DNA from 3 places in the Romboutsia sp. LXY-2 genome. Region 1 is predicted to be linked to each of the others. Evidence: riboswitches for the same ligand, from Rfam matches in the RefSeq annotation. Region 1 holds a riboswitch; each other region holds the start of a gene.
The links. Region 1 has a riboswitch for S-adenosylmethionine ahead of metK (methionine adenosyltransferase). Riboswitches for the same ligand answer to the same signal wherever they lie in the genome.

Region 1 (3,970 bases):
ATCGGAAATATTAGAAGCTTTAGAAGAATGTGTTCATCAAATAGTTTTATCAGCTCACACAGTGCTTGAAAAGACACCACCAGAATTAGCAGCAGATATTAGTGACACTGGTATAATAATGACAGGTGGAGGTTCTTTATTATACGGGTTAGATAAGAGAATAGAAGAAAGTACAGGAATCAAGGTTTTATTAGCTAATGAACCTTTATCTTGTGTTGCAAAAGGAACTGGAAGTGCATTAGGTTCTCTAGATCTACTTGAAACGGGTGGAACATTTAAAAGAAGAAGAAAATAATATAAAAAAAGTCCTATTTTTATAGGACTTTTTTTATATAATGAAGGAGAGTAAGTTAATAAATAGTCTGACATTGTATTTTGATTTAGAATCTTAAGTAGCAAGCAGTAAAGATAAGGCTATAGTTTCTGCTAATTCTAGAATGAAACTAAGTCTTACATTATTAAATGAAAATTTATTATTTTCATCAATCTTATCTACTATGCCTACAATTGAATAGTTACCTATTTGAGGGAGTTTCTTGCCCACACCTTTTCCAGGCAGAATAGGGCCTTTTCTTATTTGTATATTGCCTATATTATTTTTTGATCCTAAACAGGCATCTATAGCCAAGAAGTTACCATTAGTATGAGTGTCTTTAATATAGTCTATAGATTCATATATATTTAAAGCATGAATAGGGTTATCTAGTGTACCGTAAACAGGATATTTAAAATCACTATTTTTTAACATGGTCCCAACTAAAGGTCCTAGAGCATCACCTATAGCTCGATCTGTTCCTATACAAACAACTACAGTATTTTCATCGATTATATCTTTAAGTGTCAAGCTTAACGCTTGAACCACATTTTCTTTTTTATAATTTATCTTGGCTAAATACATAGGAACACCCCCTTCAAGAAAATATATGAAATCACAGTATAAAAAAGAACCATATTTAATATGCGTTAAAATAATACCTGTACTTAGATTTTAATTTTTATGATAATTAATATTTATGCTTAGTAAAAATGACTATTAAATTTAAATATATACATAAAAAATCAATAAAGCCTTACTGTAAAACTGAGAATTATATTTATATTTATGTAGGGTATACTCTTTATAGAACTTAAAGTATTGAATGATTTGAGGTATATATGTAATAAGAAATAAGAAAAATAAATAGGTATTGACATGTAAATAAAAAAATAGTAACATAGATTTTAGTGATAAACAAAATAGAATATAAATCTTGATTACCTTATCAAGAGTGGCGGAGGGACAGGCCCTGTGAAGCCCAGCAACCACCCATATTTGGGAAAAGGTGCTAAATCCTACAAGATGAAAATCTTGAGAGATGAGGTTAGTTAATTAATATAAATATACTATGCTAATTAACCTCTTCTTAAAGTAGAAGAGGTTTTTTTATTTGTATAAGAAAATTAAGTACTCTTAACATAAGGTAAAATATAGATTATTAAATTATTTATATATTTAGGAGGAAAATATTATGGCAAGACATTTATTTACGTCAGAATCAGTTACAGAAGGTCATCCAGATAAAATATGTGACCAAATATCAGATGCAATATTAGATGCATTATTAACAAACGATCCATCAGCAAGAGTTGCTTGCGAGACTACAGTTACTACAGGATTAGTACTTGTAGCAGGTGAAATAAGTACTAATACTTATGTAGATATACCAAAGTTAGTTAGAGAAACTGTAAGAGAGATAGGATATGATAGAGCGAAGTATGGATTTGACTGTGACACATGTGCAGTAATAACTTCTATAGATGAGCAATCTGGAGATATAGCAATGGGAGTTGACGAAGCTTTAGAAAATAGAAGCGGTGAACAAACAGAAGATGAAATAGAAAAAGTAGGAGCTGGAGACCAAGGTATAATGTTCGGATTCGCATGTAATGAAACTCCGGAATTAATGCCTCTTCCAATATCTTTAGCTCATAAATTAGCAAGAAGATTAACAGAAGTTAGAAAGAATGGAACGCTAGAATACTTAAGACCAGATGGAAAGACTCAAGTTACAGTTGAATACGATGGAAACAAAGTAGTTAGAGTTCATACAATACTTATATCAACTCAACACGGAGAAGAAGTTGATAATGAAACAATAAGAAGAGACTTAATAGAGCATGTAATAAAAGCTGTTATACCTTGCGAATTACTTGATGAAGAAACTATAATATACATCAACCCAACAGGAAGATTCGTTGTAGGTGGACCACAAGGAGATACAGGTCTTACTGGAAGAAAAATAATAATAGATACTTACGGAGGATACTCTAGACATGGTGGAGGAGCATTCTCAGGAAAAGATCCAACAAAGGTTGATAGATCAGCAGCTTACGCTGCAAGATATGTAGCGAAAAACATAGTTGCTGCAGGACTTGCAGATAAGTGTGAAATAGAATTAGCTTACGCAATAGGTGTAGCTAAGCCATTATCTATATTTATAGATACTTTTGGAACAGGAAAGGTTTCAGAAGAATTATTAGTAGAATTAGTAAATAAAAACTTTGATTTAAGACCAGGTGCAATAATAAGAGACTTAGACTTAAGAAAGCCTATGTACAAAAATGTTGCTGCTTACGGACACTTTGGAAGAACTGATATAGACTTACCATGGGAAAGAACTGATAAAGCAGAAACATTAAAAAAAGAAGCACTAGGACAATAATTTTTTAAGAGGCTGAATTTTTTCAGCCTCTTTATTTTATTGCTTATAAAATGTATAATAATTACAAATTAAGAGTAATAATATAGAAGCATTATTTGTTTGTAGGAGAATATATATGGAAAGAATTGAAGGAATGATAAGTGATATAGTATTTAAAAATGAAGATAACGGATATACTATAGCTCATTTAGCAAATTCTAAGGATGAAGTTGTCATTGTAGGATGTATGCCAACATTATCAGTAGGAGAAAGTATAGAGGTAGAAGGTAAATGGATAAACCATAAAGTTTATGGGACGCAGTTTGAAGTTAATAAATTCATGCCAGTAACGCCAACTTCATTAGAAGGAATTTATGTTTATTTATCATCTGGAATGATACATGGAATAGGCGAGAAAATGGCAAAGAGGATAGTAGATAAGTTTGGAGTAAATACCCTAGACATAATACAAAATCAGCCAGAAAGACTAGAAGAAGTTGAAGGTATAGGAAATAAGAAAGTAAAGCAAATTGTTAAGAGCTATGAAGAAAATAGGGAACTTAGGAATATAATTATTGAGCTATCACCATATGGTATAACTCCTAATTATTGTTTGAAAATATATAAAAAATATAAAAATAAAGCTATAGATGTAATAAGTAAAAACCCATATAAACTAGCAGAAGATATAAGGGGAATTGGTTTTAAAATAGCTGACAATATAGCAAATAAAATTGGAATAGATAAATATTCTAAAGACAGAATCTCGCAAGGTATTTTATTTACTTTAAGCCAATCTTTAAGCAATGGACACACATATTTACCTAAAAACATACTGATCCAAGACGCATCAAAATTATTAGAAGTAGAAGCTCCTATAATAGAAGAATGTATTATGGGATTAGCCTATGATCAAAAAATTCATATAGAAAAAAAAGGCAATGAAATACTAACATATTTATTACCGTATTATATGTCTGAGAATGGAGTTTGCAAACAAATAATTAAGTTGTCACAATGTGAAATAGATGATTTGAATATAGATATAGACGAAGAAATTAGAAGAGTTGAAAAAGAAGAAGATATTAAACTAGCACAAAATCAAGCTTTAGCTGTAAAGGAAGCTATAAATAGTGGTGTAGTAGTTATAACCGGTGGTCCTGGTACAGGTAAGACAACTACAATAAATACAATTATTAAGATTTTTGAAAATAATGATAAAGAGGTACTTTTAGCAGCTCCAACAGGAAGGGCGGCTAAAAGGATGAGTGAAACATCTCAAAAAGAAG
Region 2 (3,970 bases), on a different contig from region 1:
GAAGGCATTGCTTCTTTTACCATTACTTTAAATACAATTTGTCTTTTAGTTGCTCCAAAAGATTTTGCTGCTTCTATAAGCCCTTTATCTACTTCATTTAGTGCACTTTCGATTATTCTTGCTATAAAAGGTGCTGCCCCTATTGTTATTGGAACAAGTGCTGCAGTTTCTCCTATGCTAGTTCCTACTATTAATCTTGTCAGTGGTATTAGGGCTACAATAAGGATTATAAATGGAAAACTTCTTAGTGTGTTTACTATAAATCCTAAAGTTTTATTTATTGGTTCATTTGGTTTTAGTCCATCTGATGCAGTTACGACTAAGATTACTGCTATTATAAATCCTATTAGTGTTGCAAGTACTGTTGGTATTGCAGCCATATATATGGTTTCTAGTAGTGCGTCTAAAAGCATTTCATTTAAAAATGTACTTAAACTAGTCATTTATAATCTCCTCCCATCTAATATTTTGACTATTTAAATAAGCCATTGCCTTACTCTTATGTTCTTTCTTAATATTTATTATTAATGATCCAAGTATATCGTCTTTGAATTTCTCTAACTTACCAAACACTATAGAAAAATCTATATCTAAACTTCTAGCCATATTAGTAATTATTGTGTCATTAGATATATCTTTAGGGAAAAGTATTTTTATGTTTACCCCCTTAGGTAATACTATATTTTCTTCTCCTAGTAAAGTTTGAAGGGCTTTAGTATTTTGTAAGAAGATTTCCTCTGTATCTCCTATTTCTAAAACTTCTCCACCTTCCATAATAGCTACTCTAGTACATATTTGCTTAATTACTTCCATTTGATGTGTAACCATTATTATAGTTATTCCAAGTTTTTTATTTATATCTTCAAGTAGTGATAATATTGATTTTGTTGTGTTTGGATCTAGTGCTGATGTAGCCTCATCACATAGAAGTACTTTTGGATTTAGTGCCAATGCTCTCGCTATTGCAACTCTTTGTTTTTGACCTCCACTTAAATTTCTTGGTTTTACATCTTTCTTATCACTTAATCCTACTAGGTCGAGAAGTTCTGTTACTCTTTTCTTTATATCTGATTTTGAGAATTTAAAACATTCTAGTGGTAATGCAATATTTTCATATACTGTTTTTCTTTCTAATAATGAGAAATGTTGAAATATCATTCCTAAATCTTTTCTTAATTCCCTTAGCTCCCCTTCATTAAGCTTCTTTACTTCTTTATTGTTAACGAGTATACTACCTTCTTTATAATCTTCTAGTCCATTTATACATCTAAGTATTGTTGATTTTCCTGCTCCACTATGACCTATTATTCCAAATATTTCTCCTTTATTTATATCAATACTTACGTCTTTAAGTACTTGAGTCTCACCATAATACTTACCTACATTTTTAATATTTATCATGTCATTTCCCCCTCATATATTTTGTAAGTAAAATCTCCCTTTTCTTAAAATAAATAAAAGCCTAAGTATAAACTTAGGCTTAATTAGCAATTTATACTCATCTACCAACTGATAACAGTTGCAGGATTTAGCACCATTGTATATTTACATATACTGGTTGCCGGGTTTCACAGGGCCAGTCCCTCCACCTCTCTCGATAAGAGATATTTAATTTTATATATTTTCTTTGTTTTCTGATATGTTTAAATATTATATCAATTAGTTTTTAATGTCAATCATAAATATTTATTTTTATATAAAAAATAATATTTAGTGTAAAATTTTCAATCAGAATCATTAAAATTGATTACAGTATTTGAAATTTATAATCATTAAAAATTATAATTTACTATTTTTTATTAATTCCAAAGAATTCATTCATGTCCTTTATCATTGAATTAAAAGAGTTAGAAACTGAATTTTTAACTGTTGTTGCTTCATTAACAACAGTAGAGAATTCTTCTTTAGTTTTAGTATAACTTTCAGCAGGAATAGCTTCTAATTGCTTCATTTTAGTGTCTATCTCAGCAACTAATTTTTCTCCTTCTGCTATTAAATCATCATTCATTTTCTTAACTTCGCTATCAGAAATGTTGTCTTGTTTTTTCATATTATCAACAAATCCTTGTATTTTATCTCTACTTTCTTTATAAGCTGTTTTAACATCTGTTAAATATGCTTCATTACCTGGATATTCTTTATTTTCATATACTTTTGTTATATCTGCTGGATTTGAATATATAGCGTATTGATCTAATCCAGCTATGTAGTCTTTATATCCTGTAGCATAATAGCTAGAATAATCTTCTGTAGTTGCTGTGTTTTTTTCTGGTGTTGCTACTGTTGATTTTTTTGTACATCCTACAGCACTAAAAGTTAATGCTAATGCTAAACCTACTGTAATTATTTTTTTCTTGTTCATTTTCTTCCTCCTAATAATTTTTTATAAGTAAACTCAATAAACCTATCAAATCAATTATTGAGTAACTATTACTATTTTTCCCTTAAAGATTCTCTTCTAGTCTTAAATTTAATAATTTTTCAGTTTCTTCAATTTTATCTTCAAAGTTATTTTTCTCTAGGTCGTCTCTATCTATTAGTTCATCTAAATATAAAATAAATTCATTATTAGTTTTATATAAGACATCCTTATCTATTTGATCTAAAGCTGTTATTTGCATTTCTAAATCATTTACATATATTTTGCATTCTTTTACTAAACTATCGTTAATTTCTTTTAATTTTGCATCATTCAGGTATAAGTTTCCCATAGTTTGCTCAAATGATTTTAGGTTACTTTTGTTATCTTCTAAATAGGTTTTGTACTCATTGAAAAATTCTATATTATCAATTTCACCTCTATGAGTTAATATTTCTTTTAAATCATCGTACTTATCAAAATCTAGCGGCTTTATATATTTTTCATAATTTTTTGTTAGGAAGTTTCTGTATTCATCTTCACTAGACACTGTATTCTCAGTTTTATCTTGCACATCTTGTGATGTATTTTGATTTTTATCTGATGTATTTTCTTTATTATTATTTGTATCTGGTTGAATATTAGTATTATTTTGTGTACAACCTATGATTGTGACACTAAATATTATAGTTAATGTAATTATTAACCCTTTAATTCTATTCATATTTGTCATCCTCTCTAATATATAGGTCATATTTTAATTAATAATTTAAATTTTTTATTTACTCTAGATTATTATTCCAAAAAATAATATTTTTATTTATTCAAAATAATTTTTTTAAACCTAGTAATAAATGTAAATAGTAACTTATTATTGATAATTATTATCAATTAAGTTATAATAAAATATAATAATAATCATTATCAACTAAAGGAGTGTATTAAAAATGAAATGTTGTAATTCTCTTCACTGTGTAAATAATATAAACTCATCATATATAAAATGGCTTATTGAGGTACTTGGACCTGTATTAATGGGTTCTAAGCCATCTGAAATAATAAGTGTTCCATTTCATGATGTAAACAGAGAAAGTAAAATAGACGAAATCAATAAGTATTTTAGCAGATGTAACAAAATTGAACATATTGTAATTAACAAGGAAAGTAAAGGTACAAAGGTGCTTTTTATAAATAGAGATTCTTTAAGTGAAAAGTTAAAATGTAAGAAGTGTCAAAATTTCTTAAAGTATTTAGGCTATCCAAAAGATGTTACTGTTGATTCTTGCCTTGAGCATTTGATTGAGAAATTAGAAGGTGATAATTTTCCTGATGAGATTGGTATATTTTTAGGTTATCCTATAAAGGATGTTGTTGGATTCATGGGCTATGGTAATTATAGCTTCCATAACACTAAGTACTGGAGGGTTTATGGTGATCCTAAGCCTTCTGAGGATTTATACTCTATGTTTTTATATCATAGAGAAAAAATGAGACATCTTCTATCAACAAAAAAAGTAGAAAATATATTATCTTCTTTTTAATTAGGCAAAAAAAAGAATTCTAAATTAGTAGATAATAAATGATAAATTTTATTTTACATTTATACTAATT
Region 3 (3,970 bases), on a different contig from region 1:
TAAACTATTATGATCATAAGATTTGTTTTTATATGTATAAAATGTATTTTCTTTATAAATATATTTTGATAAACCTTGTTCTGTACCTAACCATATATTACCATTTTTATCTTGATACATATTTTTCACATGGTTTGATGGAAGTGAATGTTCATTATCTTTTTCATTAGTAAAATGTTCTACATCATTATTATCAATATTAATTTTTTTTACTCCATCCGCACGAGTAGATGCCCATACATAACCATACTCGTCTGATAAAATATAGTATACTTCCTGGTCAATATAATATTTTTCTATTTTATTATTTTTAATATCAATTTTATTCAGACCTGATTTTGTTCCTATCCATATATTCCCGTTATTGTCTTGCGCAATAGACTTAATATATTGGCTAGTTAAATGATTATCGTCATTTAATACTCTTTCAAAACTATCTTTTTTTTCATTATAAATATTTAATCCATCTGCTGTACCTACAAGTATTTTTCCATCTTTTGTTACTAAAGTTGTGTTTACAAAATCATTAGATAAATTACCTTTGTCCTTATCTGAAAAATAAGTACTTATGCTCCAATCATCAATATTAATTTTGGTTATTCCGTTGACTGTAGATACCCATAGATTTTTTTATCATCTTCTATAATGTTTAGAATATAATTATCTGATATTTTATTATTTTCTTCATCGCTCTTAAATATTTTTATTTTACTCCCATTATATCTATTTAAACCATCATTAGATCCCAACCATATATATCCTTTGCTATCCTGGTAAATAGCTTGAATAGTAGATTGAGATAAACCATCATTGATAGTAATATTATTAAAATTAGTACTGTGTTGAGCATAAGAAATATTTGTATATGTTAATACAATACTTAATGAAAATATTATTGAAACTAGCGTCTTAATAAGATTAGACATAATTCCCCCTTAAATTGCATTTTTTACTATTATTTCATTTTTATTATACTATACTTGTTTGTTAATAACTACACAAAAGTAACTATATCCACACTCTTAGCTATTATTAAGCCATATATTTCATTTATAATTTATGGTAAATAATCCCTTAAAACCACCGTATTACTGCCTTTTTAACTAAATATATAAATTATATAATACACTAAAATTTTTTCACAATAAAAAGAAACTGAGAAATTTATCTCTCTCAGTTTCCTTTTGTTGTATTTATAATTATCAACAAGTTATATTGTCTATTTATAAAAGAGCTTTACTAGCCTCATTTAATGCCTGTTCTAAATCATATATTAAGTCATCTAAATCTTCTATACCTACAGAAACTCTAATCATATCAGGACTCACTCCTGCTAATTGTTGTTCTTCTTCATTTAACTGCGCATGCGTTGTACTTGCTGGATGTATAACTAAAGACTTTGCGTCTGCCACATTTGCAAGATGTGAGAAAATCTTTAGTGACTCTATAAATATCTTCCCAGCTTCAATTCCTCCTTTAATTCCAAATGTAAAAATTGAACCTGGACCCTTGGGGCAATATTTTTTGCTTAATTCATAATATTTGTTTCCCTCTAATCCGGGATAATTCACCCAGCTAACACTTGGATGATTACATAAATATTCTACAATCTTTTTTGTATTATATATGTGTCTGTCAACTCGTAAAGATAGTGTCTCTAGCCCTTGAATTAGTAAGAAAGAATTAAATGGACTTATACAAGCTCCTGTGTCTCTAAGGAGCTGAACTCTCAATTTAGTTATGTAAGCCGCCCTTCCTACATTTTTTGTGTAACTTATACCATGATAACTTGGATCTGGCTCTGTTAATACACTAAACTTTTGGCTTTTTTCCCAATCAAAATTACCGGAGTCAACTACAACTCCACCTATAGAGGTTCCATGACCCCCGATAAACTTTGTTGCCGAATGTATTACTATGTCTGCTCCAAACTCAAAAGGCCTAACAACATATGGTGTTCCAAATGTATTATCAACTATTAAAGGTATGTTATTTTCATGAGCAATTTTTGATATTGATTCAATATCAGAAACATTTATTACAGGATTTCCTATTGTTTCTATATATAGTGCTTTAGTATTTTCATTTATTGCTTTCCTAAAATTTTCAGGGTTATCAGAATCTACAAAAGTAGTATTTATACCTAGCCTTGGTAAAGTTGTAGAAAATAAGTTAAATGTTCCTCCATATAATGTGCTTGATGATACTATCTCATCTCCTGCTTGTAGAATATTTAATATAGCATAAGTAATAGCCGCTGAGCCTGATGCCACTGCTACTGCACCTACTCCACCCTCTAATAAAGCTAGTCTTTTTTCTAATACATCCGTAGTAGGATTCATAATTCTTGTATAAATATTGCCATCTTCTTTAAGTGAAAATAAATTTGCTCCATGTTCTACACTATTGAAAACATATGATGTTGTCTGATAAATTGGAAGTGCTCTTGAACCTGTAGTTGGATCTGGGCTTTGGCCACCATGTACTTGTAGTGTATCAAATTTTAATCTTCTATCCCCCATAATTTTCCCCCATTTTATTTTATAAAATAAATAAAAGCCATCATTATCAATCGATAAAAGAGGGCTTTTTATTTTAGCTTACTCTCTTATCTTTCTTATGAGAAATTCATAAGTAGGATTTAGCACCATGTAATAAATACTGGTTGCTGGGCTTCATAGGGCCTATCCCTCCACCTCTCTTAATAAGATTTCGTAATTTTATTTATTTTTATTAATTTATTGTAGTTTAGTATAATTTCAATTTCAATAATAAAAATACATTTTCCTAAATAATTATTTTTTTTAATTTAAATTATATTATTTGATTACTATGGTTGTATTGGTTGGTATATTCTCAAACATCCATTTTGCGTTACTAGTGGCTAATCTAATACATCCATGACTAATTGCTTCACCTAATCGGTCATCAGTTACATATTCTTCAGTTGAATTATATATTACTGAGTGATAATAATACTCATCTGTAATATGTGTTGCATATTTTGCAAGTGCACTACCATCAATTATTGCTGGATATTTCTCACCAGTTGCAAATACACCTGTTATTGTTGGAGTAGATGGTTTTCCAACAGTACTACTCCATTTGTATTTCATTTCCCAATCATTATCATTTTTTTCGTATATATATGTTGCCCTTTCTTTAATTGACGTTATAACTAAATAATCAGTACTACTAATAATATTATTCTCATTTACAAATTCAGTCATCTTTGAGTTAAATTTTGAATAGTTTAAATTCTTGTTATCTCTATAAACGTTAGATTTATTCATCTAATCCACCCCTTTTAATTCTAAAACAGGTACATATAACCTATTATTACTATGGATACATCTGCTATAATATGGATCGCCCATGAATTCAAAAAATTTTCAGATTTAGTATCCACATAATTAAATATTATTCCTGTAACGAATAATCCTACCAAGCATAATAAAAATATTTCAATTCTAAACCAACCTCTAAAAATACCTATATGGTATAAACTAAATAATCCTGCTGAAAAAATATATGCAAACCTTTTATATCCCATCTTATATAGATTTAAAAATATAAAACCTCTAAAAAAGAATTCTTCTAAAAATGAATTTCCAAAGCTGAAATAAGTAGTTACAAGAAGATAGTTTGCAGCTGTAATCTTTGACTTAGCTTCTAATTCTAAAAAAATAACATCCAGGTTAATCAACTTCTTAAATAATAAAAATGCTCCTATTAATATTGCTCCAGCAACTATCCCTAGACCTATCCCCATTCCTATTGTTTTTTTATCAACAAATTTTAAATTTAATCCTTCTTTAAAAGATGTCTTCTTAACTCCCTTAATCAAAATTATCTGACTTAGTGTAAACAATATTATTTTGCTAATTGTCTTAGTCAAATAATCAGCTAAAAAAACTTGTTCTATGACAAATAGCATCCCTGCGCACAGTATTGCGCTTAACACAATATA

Region 2: it holds a riboswitch for S-adenosylmethionine, as region 1 does, so the genes downstream of both, ACI48P_RS16375 (methionine ABC transporter ATP-binding protein) here and metK (methionine adenosyltransferase) in region 1, are expected to answer to the same signal.
Region 3: it holds a riboswitch for S-adenosylmethionine, as region 1 does, so the genes downstream of both, ACI48P_RS05745 (O-acetylhomoserine aminocarboxypropyltransferase/cysteine synthase family protein) here and metK (methionine adenosyltransferase) in region 1, are expected to answer to the same signal.

The regions. Positions count from the first base shown of each region.
Region 1 covers NZ_JBKFGI010000015.1:103,666-107,635, reverse strand. The annotation lists gene mreB (rod shape-determining protein MreB) at 1-295, shown strand, start outside; gene yyaC (spore protease YyaC) at 389-898, opposite strand; SAM riboswitch class I at 1,257-1,362, shown strand; gene metK (methionine adenosyltransferase) at 1,509-2,702, shown strand; gene recD2 (SF1B family DNA helicase RecD2) at 2,818-3,970, shown strand, end outside.
Region 2 covers NZ_JBKFGI010000011.1:81,505-85,474, forward strand. The annotation lists gene ACI48P_RS16370 (methionine ABC transporter permease) at 1-443, opposite strand, end outside; gene ACI48P_RS16375 (methionine ABC transporter ATP-binding protein) at 436-1,401, opposite strand; SAM riboswitch class I at 1,496-1,604, opposite strand; gene ACI48P_RS16380 (hypothetical protein) at 1,790-2,362, opposite strand; gene ACI48P_RS16385 (hypothetical protein) at 2,445-3,083, opposite strand; gene ACI48P_RS16390 (DUF3793 family protein) at 3,307-3,900, shown strand.
Region 3 covers NZ_JBKFGI010000003.1:16,739-20,708, reverse strand. The annotation lists gene ACI48P_RS05755 (ligand-binding sensor domain-containing protein) at 1-120, opposite strand, end outside; gene ACI48P_RS05750 (two-component regulator propeller domain-containing protein) at 597-926, opposite strand; gene ACI48P_RS05745 (O-acetylhomoserine aminocarboxypropyltransferase/cysteine synthase family protein) at 1,224-2,522, opposite strand; SAM riboswitch class I at 2,606-2,711, opposite strand; gene ACI48P_RS05740 (L,D-transpeptidase) at 2,820-3,293, opposite strand; gene ACI48P_RS05735 (CPBP family intramembrane glutamic endopeptidase) at 3,314-3,970, opposite strand, start outside.